3 regions of the Streptomyces sp. NPDC014623 genome follow, and region 3 is predicted to be linked to each of the others. Evidence: riboswitches for the same ligand, from Rfam matches in the RefSeq annotation. Region 3 holds a riboswitch; each other region holds the start of a gene.
What was found. A riboswitch is a leader RNA that binds a small molecule or an ion and turns the genes downstream of it on or off. The one in region 3 is predicted to bind thiamine pyrophosphate.
Positions count from the first base shown of each region.

Region 1: linked by a shared signal. The riboswitch ahead of thiC (phosphomethylpyrimidine synthase ThiC) and the one ahead of thiO (glycine oxidase ThiO) in region 3 are both predicted to bind thiamine pyrophosphate.
Region 2: linked by a shared signal. The riboswitch ahead of ACF1FZ_RS26380 (thiamine ABC transporter substrate binding subunit) and the one ahead of thiO (glycine oxidase ThiO) in region 3 are both predicted to bind thiamine pyrophosphate.

Region 1 is NZ_JBIBZU010000009.1:65,790-69,298, forward strand. It holds gene ACF1FZ_RS16510 (YibE/F family protein) at 1-869, opposite strand, end outside; TPP riboswitch at 941-1,075, shown strand; gene thiC (phosphomethylpyrimidine synthase ThiC) at 1,068-2,906, shown strand; gene ACF1FZ_RS16520 (hypothetical protein) at 3,194-3,509, opposite strand, start outside.
Region 2 is NZ_JBIBZU010000018.1:97,534-101,042, reverse strand. It holds gene rlmN (23S rRNA (adenine(2503)-C(2))-methyltransferase RlmN) at 103-1,209, shown strand; TPP riboswitch at 1,288-1,404, shown strand; gene ACF1FZ_RS26380 (thiamine ABC transporter substrate binding subunit) at 1,476-2,570, shown strand; gene ACF1FZ_RS26375 (ABC transporter permease) at 2,615-3,509, shown strand, end outside.
Region 3 is NZ_JBIBZU010000003.1:202,157-205,665, reverse strand. It holds gene thiE (thiamine phosphate synthase) at 1-371, opposite strand, end outside; gene ACF1FZ_RS07300 (Rv2175c family DNA-binding protein) at 518-883, opposite strand; gene ACF1FZ_RS07295 (NAD(P)/FAD-dependent oxidoreductase) at 943-2,184, opposite strand; gene ACF1FZ_RS07290 (hypothetical protein) at 2,213-2,554, opposite strand; TPP riboswitch at 2,606-2,718, shown strand; gene thiO (glycine oxidase ThiO) at 2,716-3,509, shown strand, end outside.

The DNA.
Region 1 (3,509 bases), on a different contig from region 3:
TTGTCATCCGTGTTGCCGGACAGGCTGGCCCAGCCGATGAAGAGTGAGCCGAGCAACCCGATCAACAGCAGGGAGATGAGGGTGCCGACGACGGCGACGGAGGTACGGGCCGTCAGCCCGTGGCAGGTGTAGAGGGCGATCAGCATGATGGCGCTGGCCCCGATCACCGCGACGACCAGAGGGTTCGAGCCCTGCAGGATCGCGGGCAGGATGAACAGGGTCAGCACGGCGAAGGAGACGGCGAGAGCGATCAGTGCCATCAGTCCACGCAGTCTGCCCACCACGACCACCACGAGGGCGAAGATCCCGGCGAGCAGCGCCATCGGGAACGAGCGGTCCACATCGGTCACCGAGTACTGCAGGTCCCGGGGCGCGTCGGGGGCGTACGCGACGACCACCCCCTGGCCCTGGCGCAGTTGCCGCGGCGCATCGGGCTGGACGACCTCGACGAACGTACGGCCCTTGTCCTTACCGGTCGTCACCTCGACCGTGGCCTTCTTGCACTGGCCTGTCCGCTCGTTGACCGCCTCCCGTCCCGAGGGCGTGGAGGTGTCTCCGGTCGGCGGTACCTGCGAGGCGTTGACGTCCGCGCAGTCGACCGGCACGACTTTCGTCACCCGCCCGTCCTGGGTCTGCCGGTCGAAACCGACACCTGTGCGCTCATGGGCGGGGGCACCGCCGGGCCAGAGCGCCACGAGGCCGACCAGGACCGCTGTGGCGAAGGGGATCACCACGGCCGCGATGACCTTGCGCAGATGTTTGGACACGGGCGCGGCAGGACCGTGGCTGTGGGAGTGGCCGTGTGCGTGACCCTGCGTGTTGTCTGATGCGGGGTCATGGGGTTCAGGGGCGCTTCCGGAGGACGTCACACGGCGATCATCCCAAGAAGTGGGGTGGCCCTCTGGCCAGCACGCCCGAAGGGAGGCTAGCGTGGAGGCGCATTTGTACACGCGGGAGCTCGGAGCACCGGGCTGAGAGGGCGCTGACCTCCGTATACCGAGTACGGGACACGCTGCGCCGACCGCCGAACCTGTTACCGGGTAATGCCGGCGTAGGGAGTAGGTCTCATGACCACAGCGGACGCACGCACGCCTGCCTCGACGGGGAACGCGCAGAAGGCGCGGCTCTCGGCGAGCGCAGTGACCACGGCGGACACCGACAGCGCGGGGAACGACGGGGCCGGGAAGTCCATCGGCTGGCACAAGGGGTACGTCCAGGGCTCACGCCCGGATCTCCGGGTGCCGGTTCGTCAGGTGCACCTCACCAACGGCAAGGACGTGACGCTCTATGACACGTCCGGCCCGTACACCGATCCCACCATCGACACCGATGTGCGCCGGGGCCTCGCCCCGCTCCGGGAAAACTGGATCATCGCCCGCGGGGACACCGAGGAGTACACGGGTCGTCCCGCGCGGCCCGAGGACGACGGGCTCAAGCACACTTCGCCGCGCGGAGGCCTGCGCAATCTCGACGCGGTCTTCCCGGGACGCCCGCGGCAGCCCCGCCGCAGCCGTGACGGCCGGCCTGTCACACAGCTCGCGTACGCCCGCCGGGGCGAGATCACCCCGGAGATGGAGTACGTCGCGATCCGGGAGAACGTCGAACCCGAGGTCGTGCGCGAGGAGATCGCGGCGGGCAGGGCGGTGCTGCCGGCCAACGTCAATCACCCGGAGATCGAGCCGATGATCATCGGCAAGCGTTTCCTGGTGAAGGTGAACGCCAACATCGGCAACTCCGCCGTGACCTCCTCCATAGAGGAGGAGGTGGACAAGATGACCTGGGCCACCAAATGGGGCGCCGACACGGTCATGGACCTCTCCACCGGCCGCAACATCCACACCACCCGTGAGTGGGTCCTGCGCAACTCCCCCGTCCCGATCGGCACCGTTCCCCTCTACCAGGCGCTCGAGAAGGTCGACGGCCGGGCCGAGGCGCTGACGTGGGAGATCTACAGGGACACGGTCATCGAGCAGGCGGAGCAGGGCGTCGACTACATGACGGTGCACGCCGGTGTCCGGCTGCCGTACGTCCCGCTGACGGCGCGTCGCAAGACCGGAATCGTCTCGCGCGGCGGGTCCATCATGGCGGCCTGGTGCCTGGCGCACCACAAGGAGTCGTTCCTGTACGAGCACTTCGAGGAACTCTGCGAGATCTTCGCGGCCTACGACGTGACGTACTCGCTCGGCGACGGGCTGCGCCCCGGTTCCATCGCCGACGCCAATGACGAGGCACAGTTCGCCGAACTCCGCACGCTCGGTGAGCTCAACACGGTCGCCAAGCGGTTCGGTGTCCAGACGATGATCGAGGGCCCGGGCCATGTCCCGATGCACAAGATCAAGGAGAACATCGATCTCCAGCAGGAGATCTGCGAGGAGGCGCCGTTCTACACGCTGGGCCCCCTCACCACCGATGTCGCCCCCGCGTACGACCACATCACCTCGGGCATCGGTGCGGCGATGATCGCCTGGTGGGGAACGGCGATGCTCTGTTACGTCACCCCCAAGGAGCACCTGGGGCTGCCGAACCGCGACGACGTGAAGACCGGCGTCATCACGTACAAGATCGCCGCTCATGCGGCGGACCTCGCCAAGGGGCACCCAGGGGCTCAGGAGTGGGACGACGCCCTGTCGGACGCCCGGTTCGAATTCCGCTGGGAGGACCAGTTCAATCTGGCACTCGACCCGGACACCGCGCGGGAGTTCCACGACGAGACGCTGCCGGCCGAGCCCGCGAAGACGGCGCATTTCTGCTCGATGTGCGGACCCAAGTTCTGCTCGATGAAGATCTCCCACGACATCCGGCGGGAGCACGGGGGCACCCAGGCCGAAATCGACGCGGGCATGGCCGAGAAGTCCAAGGAGTTCGCAGCGGCGGGCAACAGGGTCTATCTGCCGATCGCCGACTGACCGGCTGACCGGCCGATGAGCCGGTTGCACCGCAACGTCACGGCGTCGTCCCGGTCGCTGTCGGCCGGGATGACGCTGTTCGCCCTCCTGCTGGTCTTCCCGCGCACCGCGGGCGCGCGTGAGGTGTAACGAGCACGACCTGAACCCGGGGCCGGCTCCGCAGGGTGTCTGAACTCCCCCCGGAGCCACCGGGGGAGGCCGGGCCGGCTGGTCACCGCTCCGGCCTCCGTCGTACCGGGCGCAGGGCGTCAGCTGTTCCGGCCCGGGCCTGGCCCGCCCGGGCCTGATCACTCCGGCTGATGCTCGGGACCGCCGAAGTCCGGGCTGGTGAAGTCGGGACTGGTGAAGGTCGGGCGCGGACCCGCCGAGGAGCCGTTCTCCGGCCCGGAGAAGTCCGGTCTGCTGTAGCCGATCTTCGGGATCCGGCCGGCCGGACGGTGCGGCGTCCGCGGAGCGGTGCCGGCGGCCGGGTCGGCCAGCGCGTCCCGCAGGAAGGGCAGGAGGCCGCGCTCCAGCAGTGCGTGGCGCCAGGCTTCCCGGGCGCGTGCCACGTCCTCCGGCAGTTCCTCCTCCTCGTCCATGGCGGGCAGCGCGGTGGCGCCG
Region 2 (3,509 bases), on a different contig from region 3:
GGGCCGTGGGCGGCCTGCCGACGGCCGGCGCGGGTGGCCGGGGAGCCGCCCGAGCACCGGCGGCCCTGAGGACCACGGTGTGTCTGCGACACTGGAAGAACCATGCCTAAGCCCGGAGAACTCACTTTCGTCGCGCCCCGCGGAGCCAAGAGGCCGCCGCGGCACCTCGCCGACCTCACGCCCGACGAGCGCAAGGAAGCAGTCGCCGCGACCGGCGAGAAGCCCTTCCGCGCCAAGCAGCTGTCGCAGCACTACTTCACGCGGTACGCGCACGATCCGGCGGAGTGGACCAACATCCCGTCCGCGTCGCGTGACAAGCTCGCCGAGGCGATGTTCCCCGACCTGATGTCGGTCATGCGCCACATCAGCTGTGACGACGACACCACCCGTAAGACGCTCTGGAAGCTGCATGACGGCACGCTCGTCGAGTCGGTCCTGATGCGCTACCCGGACCGGGTGACCATGTGCATCTCGTCCCAGGCGGGCTGCGGGATGAACTGCCCGTTCTGTGCGACCGGTCAGGCAGGGCTGGACCGCAATCTGTCGACCGCCGAGATCGTGCACCAGATCGTGGACGGCATGCGGGCGCTGCGCGACGGCGAGGTCCCGGGCGGCCCGGCGCGGCTGTCCAACATCGTCTTCATGGGCATGGGCGAGCCGCTGGCGAACTACAAGCGCGTGGTCGGGGCGATCCGCCGGCTGACGGACCCGGAGCCGGACGGTCTGGGGCTCTCGCAGCGCGGTATCACCGTGTCCACGGTGGGCCTGGTACCGGCGATGCTGCGCTTCGCCGACGAGGGCTTCAAATGCCGGCTCGCGGTCTCGCTGCACGCGCCGGACGACGAGCTGCGCGACACCCTCGTGCCCGTGAACACCCGCTGGAAGGTCCGCGAGGTCCTGGACGCCGCGTGGGAGTACGCGGAGAAGTCCGGCCGCCGTATCTCCATCGAGTACGCGCTGATCCGTGACATCAACGACCAGGCATGGCGGGGTGACCGGCTGGGCCGGCTGCTCAAGGGGAAGCGGGTACACGTCAACCTCATCCCGCTGAATCCGACCCCGGGCTCGAAGTGGACCGCCTCGCGGCCCGAGGACGAGAAGGCTTTCGTCGAGGCGATCGCCGCCCATGGCGTGCCGGTCACCGTCCGGGACACCCGCGGCCAGGAGATCGACGGAGCCTGCGGACAGCTGGCTGCCTCCGAGCGCTGACGCTCTCCCGGCGGGCAGGTGCCATCCGGCCGGTCCGGCGTGATCCGGCCGGTGTAGCCTGGCCCGGAAACCAACTTCATATTCCGGCAGGGGAGCGCCACAGCGCTGAGAGTGCGGCACCGGGGACAGGCCGGCCGCAGACCCTCTGAACCTCGCCCGGGTCATTCCGGGTAGGAAGTTCGGACCTTACTCAAGCTGTTGCGCCCTGCCCGCTCGCGAGCGGGCAGGGCCGCGTCTCTTCCTGGTCATCTCCAGGAGGAATCATCATGAAGACCACCACGAAGTACGCGGCGACGGCGCTCGCCGCCGCGCTCGGTGCCACCGTGCTCGCGGGCTGCGGCGGTTCCGGCGACGGGGCCTCCGGCGATGCGGGAGCCGGCTCCAGGACCGTCACCCTGGTCAGCCATGACTCGTTCAACGCCTCGGACGCCGTCCTGAAGGCGTTCACGAAGGAGACCGGCTACAAGGTCGAGGTGCTCAAGAGCGGTGACGCCGGAGCCGCGCTCAACCAGGAGATCCTGACCAAGGGCTCCCCCCGCGGCGACGTGTTCTTCGGAGCCGACAACACGCTGCTCTCCCGGGCCCTGGACAACGGCCTGTTCACGCCGTACGAGGCGAAGGGCCTGGACCGCGTCCCGGCCGGCACGCAGCTCGACAGGGGCCGGCACCGGGTCACGCCCGTCGACACCGGTGACATCTGCGTCAACTACGACAAGAAGTACTTCGCCGACAAGAAGCTCGATCCGCCGAAGTCCTTCGACGACCTGCTGAAGCCCGCGTACAAGGACCTCCTCGTCACCGAGAACGCCGCGACCTCCTCGCCGGGCCTCGGCTTCCTCCTCGGCACGGTCGCCACCTACGGCGAGACCGGCTACCAGGACTACTGGAAGAAACTGAAGAACAACGGCGTCAAGGTCGTCGACGGCTGGGAGCAGGCGTACAACGAGGAGTTCTCCGGCTCCGCGGGCGGCAAGAAGACCAAGGCCGACCGGCCGCTCGTCGTCTCGTACGCCTCCAGCCCGCCCGTCGAGGTGCTGTACGCCGATCCGCAGCCCGCCGAGGCGCCGACGGGCGTCGCGACAGGTACCTGCTTCCGTCAGATCGAATTCGCCGGCCTGCTGGACGGCGCGAAGAACGAGGCGGGCGGCAAGGCGCTGCTGGACTTCCTGATCAGCAAGCAGTTCCAGGAGGACATGCCGCTGAACATGTTCGTGAACCCGGTGGTGAAGGACGCGAAGCTGCCGGAGCTCTTCACGAAGTTCGGAGCGACCGTCGACGAGCCGGCGACCGTGGCCCCGGAGAAGATCGCCAAGAACCGTGAGCAGTGGGTCCAGTCGTGGTCCTCGCTCGTCGTGAAGTAGTCGCGCGGCCCTCCTGGAGGGGGAACGCGGTGCGGCTCGGCCTCATGGCCGTGCCCGTCGCGTTCTTCGCGCTGTTCTTCGCCTACCCGGTCCTCGCGATCGTCGGCCGGGGGCTGAAGGCGGACGGTGTCTGGCGCTTCGGCCGGATCGGCACGGTGCTGAGCCGGCCGGACATCCTCGACGTCCTCTGGTTCACCACCTGGCAGGCCCTCGCCTCGACCGCACTCACCCTCCTGATCGCGCTGCCCGGCGCCTACGTCTTCGCCCGGTTCGACTTCCCCGGCAAACAGCTGCTGAGGGCCGTGGTGACGGTGCCGTTCGTCCTGCCGACCGTCGTCGTGGGTACGGCGTTCCTGGCGCTGCTGGGACGCGGCGGGTTCCTCGACGAGCTCTGGGGGGTCCGGCTCGACACCACGGTGTGGGCGATCCTGCTCGCCCACGTGTTCTTCAACTACGCGGTCGTCGTACGGACGGTGGGCGGCCTGTGGTCGCAGCTCGACCCCCGGCAGGAGGAGGCCGCCCGGGTGCTCGGGGCCGGCCGCCTCGCAGCCTGGCGGCGGGTAACCCTGCCCGCGCTCGCCCCGGCCGTGGCCGCGGCGGCACTGATGGTCTTCCTCTTCACGTTCACCTCCTTCGGGGTCGTCCAGATCCTCGGCGGTCCGGCCTACTCCACGCTGGAGGTGGAGATCTACCGGCAGACCGCCCAACTGCTCGATCTGCCGACGGCCGCCGTACTGACCCTGGTGCAGTTCGCGGCGGTCGCCGGCATCCTCGCCGTCCACGCGTGGACCGTACGGCGCCGGGAGACGGCCCTGAGGCTCGTGGACCCGGCGCAGACGTCCCGGCCTCCTCGCGGGGCCGGGCAGCGGGTGCTGCTCGGCGGCGTGCTGCTGACCGTGCTGCTCCTCGTCCTGCTGCCGCTCGGCGTGCTGGTGGAAC
Region 3 (3,509 bases):
ACGGCCGCGTCGACCTCGGCCTCGGCGTGGGTGGAGCGGCCGATCACCGCGTCGCCGCCGATCACGGCGCGGGCGGCGGGGACCGGCAGGTCGCCCTGGCCCAGGTGCAGCACGTCGGAGCCGATGGCATGCGCGACGTCGGCCCGGTCGTTCACCGCGAGGAGCGCGCCGTGGCGCTTGCAGGCGTCGGCGAAGACCGCGAGGTGTTCGAGCTCCTCGGCCGCCTCCATGCCCTTGTCCCGCAACTGCACGACGTCCACCCCGCTGGACAGCACGGCGTCGAGGAACTCGGGGAGATCGCCCTGCCGCTTGCGGGCGTCCGTGCACAGATAGAGCCGGGCGCCGGAGAGCCGGGTGCGAGGCGTGGACATGATGGTTCCCCCGTCGGTACGTCGATGGATCATTCGTGCGGCGGCGAATCGTCCGGCACGTGGACGGACCGCCGTGCCGGCGGCCCGGGGACGGCGGGGTGCGGGCCGCGTGTGCCACGGTCCGCACCCCGCTCACGGTCGTCCGGTCAGACAGCGAGCGCCTGGGCCCGGCGCTTCACCTCCGTACCGCGATTCTCGCTCAGGGCCTGCGCGGGGGTGCCGGGCAGGGTCGGGTCGGGGGTGAAGAGCCAGTCCAGCATCTCTTCGTCGTTGTAGCCGTCGTCCCTCAGGAGCGTCAGGGTCCCTGCGAGCCCCTTGACCACCTTGTTGCCGTCGATGAAGGCGGCAGGCACCTGGAGCGTCCGGTTCTCACCACGTCGCACGGCGATGAGCTGGCCTTCCTTGACCAGCTGCCGTACGCGCGTCACCTCGACATCGAGCATTTCCGCGATGTCGGGAAGGTGGAGCCAGGCGGGGACGAGAGCATCGATCTTTGCGTCAATCTCGGTCACAAGGACAAGCGTGCCATCCCGGACCGGCAGCCGGTACCCGGGCCGACCGTACGGGGCCGTCACCGCCCCCGGAGCGCCGCCGATTTCAGCGGCACGGAGGAGTCGGCGGCCCGCGCCGCGTCGATCCGCGCCCCGGCCTCGACGAGCTTGCGGCCCTGCGCCATGTCGCGGGGCCTGCTGACCGCCAGCAGGGCGACCAGGACCCCCTGCCTCAGCCAGCAGACCGTCCAGGACGGGTCCGCGGGGTCGCCCCGCCACAGCATCGTGTCGGCACCGGCGTGATGGCCGGCGTACTGGACGAAGCGCCCGAACTGCTCGGACCAGAAGTAGGGCACCGGGTCGTACGTCCTGGGCGCGCCTTCCGTGAGGGCGGCGGCGACCGTCCGGGGCCCCTGGAGCGCGTTGTCCCAGTGGTGGACCAGCAGCCGCTGCCCGTAGCGGGCGGACGGGAAGGAGGCGCAGTCGCCCACCGCGTGGACATCGGGCAGGGAGGTGCGCAGCGAGCTGTCCGCGGTGACCGAGCCGTCCGGACCGAGTGCGATGCCCGAACCCGCGAGCCAGGCGGTGGCGGGCCGGGCGCCGATGCCCACGACCACCGCCCCGGCGGGGACCGTCCGGCCGTCGGCCAGGTGGACCGCGCCCTGTTCCACGCGTGCGACCCGGGCGCCGGTGAGGAGTTCGGCCCCGCTCCCGGTGTACCAGCCGGCCATCGGAGCGGCGACCTCGGCGGGCATCGTGCCCGCGAGGGGGCGGTCCGCGGCCTCGACGACGGTGACCGCGCAGCCGGCCGCACGGGCGGCGGTGGCGAACTCGGCGCCGATCCAGCCCGCTCCGACGACGACCACGTCGTGCTGCCGCTCCAGGACGGGCCGCAGCCGGGCGGCGTCGTCGAGGGTACGCAGCAGGTGGACGCCGGGTACACCCTCGGAACCGGGCAGCGCGACGGGTTCCGCTCCGGTGGCGAGGACCAGCACGTCGTAGGCGACGGGCCCCTGAGGGGTGTCCAGCTCATGGGCGCCGGCGCGCAGGCCGGTCACGTCGAGCCCCAGGCGCAGCGTGATGTCCAGGGCTTCGAAGTCGACGTCGAAGGCGGAGTCCTCCGCCTTGCCGAGCAGGACCGCCTTGGAGAGGGGCGGTCTGTCGTAGGGCTGGTGCGGCTCGGCGCCGATCAGGGTGACGGGGCCCGTGAAGCCCTGTTCGCGCAGGGCCACGGCCGTCTGCACACCTGCCATGCCGGCGCCCACGATCACGACGCCCCGCGACCGGTGTCCCGCTGCAAGGTGCTGTGTCTGCTCGCTCACCCGTCCACCCTAGCCACCTGACGCCGCGTCACTTCGCGAGCTCCTCGACCACGCTCGTCCCGCTGCCCTCCTGGGACTCCCACGCCCAGGTCTCGTCCAGGCGGACCCGGCCGTCGGGGAGTTCCGTGACGGCCGAGACGCAGTGTCCGGAGGAGGTCGTCCCGTCCTGCTTCAGCTGGACGTAACGAAAGTCCAGGGTGTCCCCGTCCCGGGTGCCGACGAGATGCCCGCGTACGACGTCGCCCCCCGTGTACCCGGCCCATATCCGGCCGTCCCGCTCGTGATACGTGAACCGGGTCCGGGTCCCGACCTGTCCGGGGGCCTGGTCGGCGACCGGCGCGAGGACGAGACCGTCGAGTGAACGGGCCATGGGGACGGCTCCCTTACTGACTGCGGGTGGTGGGGTCTAGGCTGGCCACCGTAAGGCACTCGCGGGAGTCCGGACGCACCGGGCTGAGAGGGAGGCTGTCCGGCCTCCGACCGTACGAACCTGATCCGGGTCATGCCGGCGAAGGGAGGGGCTGGACGCCCATGCGTATCTCTGCGGAGAGTTCCGACGTCCTGGTCGTCGGAGGCGGCATCATCGGCCTGGTGACCGCCTGGCGGTCGGCCCAGCAGGGTCTGCGCACGACGCTGGCCGATCCCCGCCCGGGCGGCGGGGCCGCGCAGGTCGCGGCCGGGATGCTCGCCGCCGTCACCGAGCTCCACTACGGCGAGCAGATGCTCCTCGGCCTCAACCTCGCCTCCGCCGAACGCTATCCGGCGTTCGTGGCCGAGCTGGAGGAGGCGAGCGGGCAGGAGACCGGCTTCCGCGCCTGCGGCACCCTGTCCGTCGCGCTGGACTCCGACGACCGGGCGCATCTTCGGGAGCTGCACGCCCTGCAACAGCGTTCGGGCCTGGAGTCCGAGTGGCTCAGCGGCCGCGAGTGCCGCCGCCTGGAACCCATGCTCGCCCCCGGCGTGCGCGGTGGACTGCGGGTCGACGGCGACCACCAGGTGGACCCCCGGCGGCTGGCCTCGGCGCTGGTCACCGCGTGCGAGCGGGCGGGGGTGCTCTTCCGCCGCGCCTGGGTCCAGCGGCTCTCCGTCACGGGAGGCCGGGCCACGGGAGCAGCCCTGGCGGACGGCACGGAACTCGCCGCCGGCCAGGTGGTACTCGCCGGCGGGAGTCTCAGCGGCCGGCTCCAGGGGCTCCCCGGGGCGGTGCTGCCGCCGGTGCGCCCGGTCAAGGGACAGGTGCTGCGGCTGACCGTGCCTCCCGCGTACGCCCCCTTCCTCAGCAGGACGGTGCGGGCCGTCGTGCGCGGCGGCCACGTCTACCTGGT